2 regions of the Tessaracoccus zhenghani genome follow, and region 2 is predicted to be linked to the other one. Evidence: predicted binding sites of a transcription regulator. Region 2 holds the regulator's gene; the other holds the start of a gene.
The links. The regulator LexA, encoded in region 2, represses DNA repair genes until DNA is damaged. The targets are predictions, from matches to a motif close to TCGAACANNTGTTCGA.
Positions count from the first base shown of each region.

Region 1 (4,413 bases), 100 kb from region 2:
GCCTGGGCGTTCGTAGCCACTGAGCGCCGGTGCTGAGGGATGCTCCATCGCCAGGTTCTCCGGCAGCCGCACCGTCTCATCGGCTCCGGCCACGTCGTCGAGCGGTTCCGCCCGGTAGTCCTGCACGCTGCGGTTGACGTCGAGGCCCAGCACGGCGATGTTCATCCGGCGTGCCTCCTCCAGCAGCAACCGCTTGGGGTACATCCCCGGATCATGCGTGAGGATGCCGGCCAGGAAGTGCGCGGGATAATGCCGCTTCAACCACGCCGACTGGTACGTGGGCAGCGCGAAGGCAGCCGCGTGCGCCTTGCAGAACCCGAACGAGGCGAACGCCTCGAGGATGGCCCAGATCTCCTCACACATCGGCTCCGGGTAGCCGTTGGCCAGCGCCTTCGGCACGAACCACTCCTTGACCTTCGCCTGGCCCTCACGATCTCCCAGCGCGCGGCGCACCTCGTCGCCCTGGGCCAGCGAGCAGCCGGTGACGATGGAGATGATCTGAATGATCTGTTCGTGGAAGACCACCACCCCGAAGGTCTGCTCGAGGGCGGGAATGAGGCTGGGGTGGAGGTACTCCGGTTCCGTCCAGCCCTGCCGGGCCTCGAGGAACGGGGTGACCATGTCCGACTTCACGGGGCCGGGCCGGAACAGGGAGATGTCGACGATGATGTCGTGGAACGTCTCCGGCCCGAACTTGCCCACCAGTTCCCGCTGGCCGGGCGACTCGATCTGGAAGCAACCCAGCGTGGCGCGGTGGGCGATCATGTCGTACACCTCGCCGTCATCGAACGGGGCGAGCGCGTCGATATCCGGCGCCGGGCCTGCGGTGCGGCTGATCTCCGTGAGCGCGTGGGCCATGGCCGACTGCATGCGGATGCCGAGCACGTCGAGCTTGAGCAGGCCGAGGTCTTCGACATCGTCCTTGTCGAACTGGCTCATGGGGTAGCCACCGAAGCTGCGCTCCAGCGGGGTGCGCTGGCCGAGCGAGGAGTCGCTGAGGATCACGCCGCAGGGGTGCAGCGCGATGTGTCGGGGCAGCCCGTCGAGCGATTCGACCAGGGAGAACAGCATGTCGAGACGCTCCTCCCCCAGCCCCGCGGCCCGGAGTTCCGGGAGGTCACGCAGCGCCGCGCGGGCGTCGCGGGCACGGATGTGCGGGAAGGCCTTCGCCATGGCGTCGATCTCCACCGGCGGGAGGCTGAGCGCCGCGCCGACATCGCGCACGGCGTGGCGCACGCGGTAGGTCTCGATCATCGCCACGCACGCCACTCGCTGCTCGCCGAAGGTGGCCAGGATCTTGTCGTAGACCTCCGTGCGGCGCGCCGATTCGACGTCGAGGTCGATGTCGGGCAGCGCCACGCGCAGCGGCGACAGGAACCGCTCCATGATGAGCCCGTACTTGATGGGGTCCACCCCGGAGACGCCCAACGCGTAGTTGACGAGGCTCCCCGCTCCGGACCCGCGCGCGGCGCAGCGGATACCCAGGTCCCGGATGAGGCCCACCACGTCTGCCACGGTGAGGAAGTACGACTCGAACCCCAGCTTGCCGATGACGGTGAGTTCGTCGTCGAGGCGTTCCAGGGCCTGCCTGTCCAGCGTGCCGTAGCGCTCGGTGAGGCCGGCCTCGCAGCGGGCGCGCAACACGCCGGCCGCCTCCTCCGCGGTGGTGCCGAGGGTCTCGAACTCCGGCAACCGGATCTCACCCAGACCGATGTCGCCGATGGGGTCCAGCATGCACCGCTCCGCCAGGCCGCGGGTGGCGGCCAACAACGCCGACGCATCAGGCCGCCCGGCCAGCAGCGCGGCCTCCCCCGCGGCCAGCGTCATGGCGTCGGTGCCCTTGAGGTGACCCTCCGCGTTGCGGCGGTCGATGTTGCGCACGTCCAGGGGGACGAGGCGGCGTGCCGCGTCGAGCACATCGACGGTGGCGGCCTGCTCACGTCGGGCCATCCGCACCATGTTGGTCAGCACCACGGGGATGCCCAGGCCGTCCCCCAGCCTGATGAGGCCGGCGGCCTGGTGCGCCGAGGCGACTCCGCGGCCCCCGGTCTGGTGGTTGGTGGCGGCGAGGAACAGCCCCTCCCCCAGCTCCGTGCGCCACTTCCGCACCTCGTCGGCGGCCTCGGTGGGCCGGCCGGCGACGAGCAGCTCACCCGGCTGCGAATCCGCACCCAGGATCACCACCACGTCGTGGCCGGCGCAGTGCTGCGCGATGATCTCGCGGGTCACCACCGGGTCTGCCCGTTCCCCGGCCTGCTGGGCCGCGGTGATGAGCTGGCACAGCGTGCCCCACCCCGAGCGGGAGGTGGCCAGCACGACGGCGCGCGGGAGCCGCGCGTCGCGCAACTGGCCACCCCGCGCCGCAGTGGGCCTGCGGCGGGCCAGCCAGCCGTCGGGCCGCACCGCGAGATCAACGCCGACGATGGGCGCGATGCCCGCGGACAGGCACGCCTTGGCGAAGCGGACGGCACCGTAGAGGCCCCCGCGGTCTGTGATGGCGAGCGCGTCCATGCCGTGGGCGACGGCCTCCGCCACCAGCGCGCTGGGGTGGGAGGCGCCGTACTGGAAGGAGTAGCCGGAGGCCACCCTGAGGTGGGGGAACATCAGTCGAGCACCGCCTGGAGCACCCAGTTCTCCGCGCCGACGGTGCGGGCCAGTTCGTAGACGCCCCGGTGGCGGCCGTTGCCCGCCTCGACGCGCCAGACCTCCAGCTCTCCGAGGAGATCCGACCCCGCCGGCTGGTCGACGCTCTCGCCGCGGGCGGCGCGGGCCTGCTGCCCCGCCCACCACGGCGTGGCGCGGCTCCACCGGGCCTGCACCTCTTTGACCAGCAGCAGCCTGTCGCGCCAGATGAACTGTCTGGGCTCTTCTCTGAACAACACGAAAATGGGGTCGTCGTACCTGCGCATGGGGGCCACCTCCCGGGGAAAGTTCGAATAGAACACATGATGTTTTTCGACCCGGGAACCCCGGCCCGGCGCAGGGGTCGAAGCCGCGCCGGGCCGGGGTGGCCCCTCACCTCACGCTTGATACGGACCAGAGCTTCCCCGAACTAATCGAACAAGCGTGCGGTGATCTTCACTATAGATCGCCCGTCCGACAAAAGAAAAGGGGCGCCGGCGATCCGTGCGCAGGTGCCCCGACGCCCGGCCGGAGGGGCGCCGACAGCCCGGGCGCGAGGCCCTACGATCATTCCTATGCTCATCGTCAGAGGCGCCACACTGGCCGGCCTGGCTGCCGCCGCGCGGCTGGCCAGGCTCGGGCATGAGGTGACCCTGGAGGCGGCCGGGCACACCGTCGACCCGCTGCCGCAGACCATCGTGCTGCCCGCAACCTGGCGCGACCTGTTCAAGAAATCCGGCGCCCACCTGGTCACCGCGCTCAACGGCGCGGGGCTGGCCCTCACGGAGGCGCCAGCGCGCCGCTACCACCTCAGCGACGGCACCACGCTCGACCTCCCGGCGGAGCGGGGTGCGCAGTACCACGCCTTGGCCGCCGCTTTCGACCCGGAGGAGGCGGCGCGCTGGCGCGACCTGCTCGACGACCTGCTGCCGGTGTGGGAGGCCTTCCGCCGGCACGCCCTGGAGGGCACGGAACCGGTGCGCACGAAGCAACAACGGGCCTCGCTGTGGCTCGACCGCAACGTGGTCGACCTGGCCGACAGGCTCCGGACGCCGCTGTCAGAGGTGGTGCTCTCCCTGGGCCTGGAGAAGCCGGGCACGGCCGCGCTCCCGCTGCTGCTGGAACGGATGTTCGGCCGCTGGCAGGTCACCGACGACGCCGGGGCCCCGCAGCCCGCCGAGCGCCTCGTCGACCTGCTGCGCCAGCGGGTGGCCGAACGGGGGGTACGCACCGTCGACTCGCACGACGGGCCGGCCGACATCGACTGCCGGCCCCACGTGCTGAGGCCTCATTGGTGGCAGCGCCGAGCAACTCTCGGCACCCCGATCGACGACGGCCGGCAACTTCGCGCCTCCGCCACCTCACCCGCAGGTGCGGGCCCCTGGGGGCAGTTGGCGAGCGCAGCCCTGGCCGGCTACGCGCTGCATGAGCGGCTCACCGGCGAGGACGCGCGCCCGACCAACAAGGCGTTCACGCCGCCCCGGCTGGGGCGCCGGGGCTAGGGCCGCGTCGGCCGGCGCAGCCAACCCCACAGCAGCAGACCCGCCACCACCACCACGGCCCCGACGACGGCGAGGTCGGGGACCCGGAGACCCACCTCGCGCAGCCAGGACTCGAGGTGGAACTGCTGCGTCGCGTCGAGGATGCCGCCGATGCCCGCGGTCGCGTCCGTGGTGATGAACAGCACCCCGACGCCGATGAACAGCAGGCCGGAAACGAGACCCAGCGCAGAGGTGGTGAACGGGCCGACCCTGACCGGGCGGGGCCTGAGCCGCTCCCCCAGCCGCAGCC
Region 1 covers NZ_CM137275.1:1,163,746-1,168,158, forward strand. Annotated here, with positions in the region: gene ACX1DX_RS05640 (DNA polymerase III subunit alpha) at 1-2,604, opposite strand, end outside; gene ACX1DX_RS05645 (DUF6504 family protein) at 2,604-2,909, opposite strand; gene ACX1DX_RS05650 (phytoene desaturase family protein) at 3,198-4,124, shown strand; gene ACX1DX_RS05655 (cytochrome c biogenesis CcdA family protein) at 4,121-4,413, opposite strand, start outside.
Region 1: the regulator LexA is predicted to act here: its motif matches at 3,057-3,072, upstream of ACX1DX_RS05645 (DUF6504 family protein).

Region 2 (4,413 bases):
AGCAGGTTGAGCGAGGCCAGGTTGCACGACGAGTTGTCGAGGCTCATGTACTCGGAGCAGGGGTTGGACGCCGTGATGGGGCCGGTCACCGGGTTGGTGTGCCAGTCGTTGATGGTGTCGTTGTACTGGATGCCGGGATCCGCACATTCCCAGGCCGCCTTGGCCATCTTCTGGAACAGGTCGTTTGCGTCGACCTCCTCGATCACCGAGCCGTCGCTGCGGGACCGCAGCCCGAAGGAGGCACCGTCCTCGACGGCGGTCATGAACTCGTCGCTGACGCGAACGGAGTTGTTGGCGTTCTGGTACTGCACCGAGGTGATGTCCTTGCCGCCCAGGTCCATGTCGAACCCGGCGTCACGCAGGGCGCGGATCTTGTCCTCTTCGCGCGCCTTGGTCTCGATGAACTCCACGATGTCCGGGTGGTCCACGTCGAGCACCACCATCTTGGCGGCCCTACGGGTGGCGCCGCCGGACTTGATGGTGCCGGCCGACGCGTCGGCGCCGCGCATGAAGGACACCGGGCCGGAGGCGGTGCCGCCGGAGCTCAGGAGCTCCTTGGACGAACGGATGCGGGAGAGGTTGAGGCCGGCGCCGGAGCCGCCCTTGAAGATGAAGCCCTCTTCCCGGTACCAGTTGAGGATGGACTCCATGGAGTCGTCGACCGAGAGGATGAAGCAGGCGCTGACCTGCTGCGGCGAGGGGGTGCCGACGTTGAACCACACGGGCGAGTTGAAGGAGAAGTACTGGTTGAGCAGCATCCACGTGAGTTCGTGGCCGAAGATCTCCGCGTCGGCGTCCGTGGCGAAGTAGCCGTAGTCGGCGCCGGCCTTGACGTAGCTCGTCACCACCCGGTCGATGAGGGTGCGCAGCGAGTCTTCCCGCTGGGGGGTGCCGACGGCGCCACGGAAGTACTTCGTGGTGACGATGGTGGAGGCGTTGACGCTCCAGGACGACGGGAACTCCACGCCGTGCTGCTCGAAGACGGTCTCACCGGTTCGCCAGTTCGTCTGCACCACGTCGCGGCGGTCCCACTCAACTTCGTCGTACGGATGCACGCCCGGCTTGGTGAAGACGCGGTCGATGACGAGACCCTTGGCCTCTGTGTCCGAGGACTTGCGGCGGGAGGCCCGCGCTGCGGTCGCTGTCATGGTCAAAACCCCTCTGATTCTCTTGCTGCGTTTGATTCGATGTGAAGCTGATGTGTTGCTCAGCCGAGGAGCGGCTCTTGGGCGGTGAGCTGCTGGAAGGCAGCTCCGCCCTCGGGTGCCGGCTTCCTGGTGGTTGCGCTGAGGCGCAGGGCGTCGATCTCGCGTTGGAAATCGTCGACCGATTCGTAGTTCTTGTAGACGCTGGCGAACCGGAGGTACGCGACGGAGTCGAGCTCCTCCAGTGGGCCGAGGATGGCCACGCCGATCTGTTCCGAAGGGATCTCCGCCTGGCCGGAGGCCCGGAGGGACTCCTCCACACGCTGGGCGAGAGCGGCCAACTGCGCCGGTGTGACGGGACGACCCTTACAGGCCTTCGACACGCCGCGCATGACCTTCTCGCGGCTGAACGATTCGACGACGCCGGACCGCTTCACCACCGTCAGGATGATCTGTTCGATCGTGGTGAACTTGCGCTCGCACATGGGGCACATGCGACGACGCCGGATGGCGGAACCGTCGTCTGTCGCGCGCGAATCCGACACCTTGGTGTCGCAGTGGCGGCAGAACGGGCAGTGCACTGTGCGGGCCTTCCTCAAGCGATGGAGCGAGTGGACAACAGTGCCACACCGGAGCGGTTCCTCACAAGTGGCGAATCACGTTCGAATCACAACTTGTAGGGGAATCACATCAGTGCAACCACTAGATGTAGGGATCACACTAGGCGCGGCCCATCACGAAAGCAAGAGACACGCCGAGGGGAATTCGGCGTGTCCCAGTAGAGGAATCAGGGCTGCGTGACGTGGGCCCATGCGGGGTCACCGGCGACGTACGCCACCGCCGGATCCGGCGACACGAAGCCGTCCACTAACTGAGCGGCGGAGACGGCGCCGCCAGCCAGTGCCAACAGCGACACCACCGCGACCTTGACCGCGAGCCACGCGGAACGGCGCTCCGGGCTCACGACACGGCACGAGGCAGCGGCGCCCGTGCGGCCGGGGCCCACCGGGCGGGCAGGACTGAGGCGGGGCAGATGGAGATCAGGGCGGCCGGCCGGGGACACGGTGACGACCCGACGACCGGGCGTGCCGACGATCTGGAAGCGAACTGCGCTCGACGTGGTCATGACTGACCTCTTTCATTCCTAGAACAAGTGTTCGATTGAAACGCTACCCCATGTGCGGATCAGATTCAAACATTCGTTCGAAGCGTGGTGTGCGCCACGGGATTTCGCGACGTGAACCATTCAACACGTCCCCTCTGACAAAATTCGTCGACCATCGACACGCCTACGCATTTCGAACACCTGTTCCAGCTAATGGCTACCATGGGGGCCATGGCTGACAAGACGAACCGCCCGCGCCGTGGCCGCCCGAGCAACGCAGAGATCGAGGCACAGCTCGCAGGCTTCCCCATCCCCGACGGACCGGATTACGGGCTCTCCCGCAGGCAACTGGCGCTGGTGCACGTGATCAAGGACGCCATCGAGGACCTCGGCTACCCGCCCAGCATCCGCGAGGTGGCGGACAGGGCCGGGCTGGCGTCGACGTCCTCAGTGACCTACCAGTTGCGCATGCTGGAGCAGAAGGGCTTCATCCGCCGCGACCCGAACCGGCCGCGTGCCGTCGTGCTGACCCTGCCGGACGTGTCCAAGCTCCCCGAGGAACTGGATTCGGCGCAGGGATGGGATGCGCGTCCCTCGGCGGTTGCCGCCCCCGTGTTGGGCCGGATCGCGGCCGGAGGGCCGATTCTGGCCGAGGAGCACATCGAGGACGTGTTCGCGCTGCCGAAGCAGATCGTCGGCGACGGCCAGCTCTTCCTCCTGGAGGTCAAGGGCGACTCCATGATCGATGCGGCGATCTGCGACGGTGACTGGGTGGTGGTACGCCAACAGAAGGACGCCACCAACGGCGACATCGTCGCCGCGCTGCTCGACGACGAGGCCACCGTCAAGACCTACAAGCTGCAGCAGGGCAAGGTGTGGCTGCTGCCGCACAACGAGCGCTACTCCCCCATCGACGGCACCCACGCCAGCATCATGGGCAAGGTCGTGGCGCTGCTCCGCAAGGTGTGAGCCCCGGTAGGTCACTCAATGTCGCCGCGGAGGCGGCGGAGTGCCGACACGGCCACGTCGCCATCCGTGGTGGCCCAGAAATCAGGTAGCGACGCAGTGAGGAAGGATCCGTACCGCGCGGTGGCCAACCGTGGGTCGAGCATGGCCACCAATCCTCTGTCCTCGGAGCGCCGGATCAGCCTTCCGGCCCCCTGGGCCAGGAGCAGTGCGGCATGGGTGGCGGCCACACTCATGAAACCGTTGCCCCCCGCGTCGTCGACCGCCTTCTTCCTGGCCTGCATCAGTGGGTCGTCCGGCCTCGGGAACGGGATCTTGTCGATGATGACGAGCTGGCACGATTCGCCCGGGACGTCGACACCCTGCCACAGCGACATGGTGCCGAACAGGGCGGTGGTGGGCTCGTCGAGGAAGCGTCTGGTGAGCTCTGACAGTTGGGCGTCGCCCTGCGCCAGGATGGTCAGGTCCGGCAGTTCCCGCCTGCAGTAGTCGGCGGCCTGGTCAGCCGCCCTGCGCGAAGCGAACAGCCCCAGCGCCCTGCCCTCCGCCGCCCAGACCAGCTGCGCGATCTCCGCGAGGGTCTTTTCGTGCATCCCGTCACGGCCCGGTGGCGGCAGCCGGCGGGCCACATACAGGATGCCCTGTTTGCGGTAGTCGAACGGCGAGCCGACGTCGATGCCGCGCCACGCGAACTCGTTGTCCCCCTCTTCCTCGGCCTCAAGCCGGTCCGCCGCGCGCAGCCCGACGGCGCCCGCAGCCGGTTCGAACGCCCCGCCCAACGTGAGCGTGGCAGAGGTCAGCACGGTTGGCCCTTGGCCGAAGACCTGGTCCCTGAGGAGGCCCGACACGTTGAGCGGCGCCACGTACGCGGCGCGCCCCATGATGTCGGACTCTGTCACCCAGACCACGTCCTGGGGTTTCAGAGCGGCGATCCGCTCCGCGATGTCGAAGATCTCCCTGACCGACGAGGTGGCCTGTTGACGGTCCGGGTCGTCGGTCACCTTGCCCAGCGCGCTCACCACACGACGAGAAACGTCGCGCAGCGCTGCCGCAGCGTACGGCAGTGGCGCGGAGGACTCCGTGATGCGGGTGAGTTCTGATTCGTCCAGGGCCTCGCGCAACGTGTCCACCTGGTCGAGGAAATCCACGCCGAGGTCGTCGTCGAGCCAGGTGAGTGCCCGCCGGGCGGCGCGATCC
Region 2 covers NZ_CM137275.1:1,059,317-1,063,729, forward strand. Annotated here, with positions in the region: gene ACX1DX_RS05140 (vitamin B12-dependent ribonucleotide reductase) at 1-1,148, opposite strand, end outside; gene nrdR (transcriptional regulator NrdR) at 1,208-1,726, opposite strand; gene ACX1DX_RS05150 (hypothetical protein) at 1,933-2,271, opposite strand; gene lexA (transcriptional repressor LexA) at 2,482-3,219, shown strand; gene ACX1DX_RS05160 (ATP-dependent DNA helicase) at 3,231-4,413, opposite strand, start outside.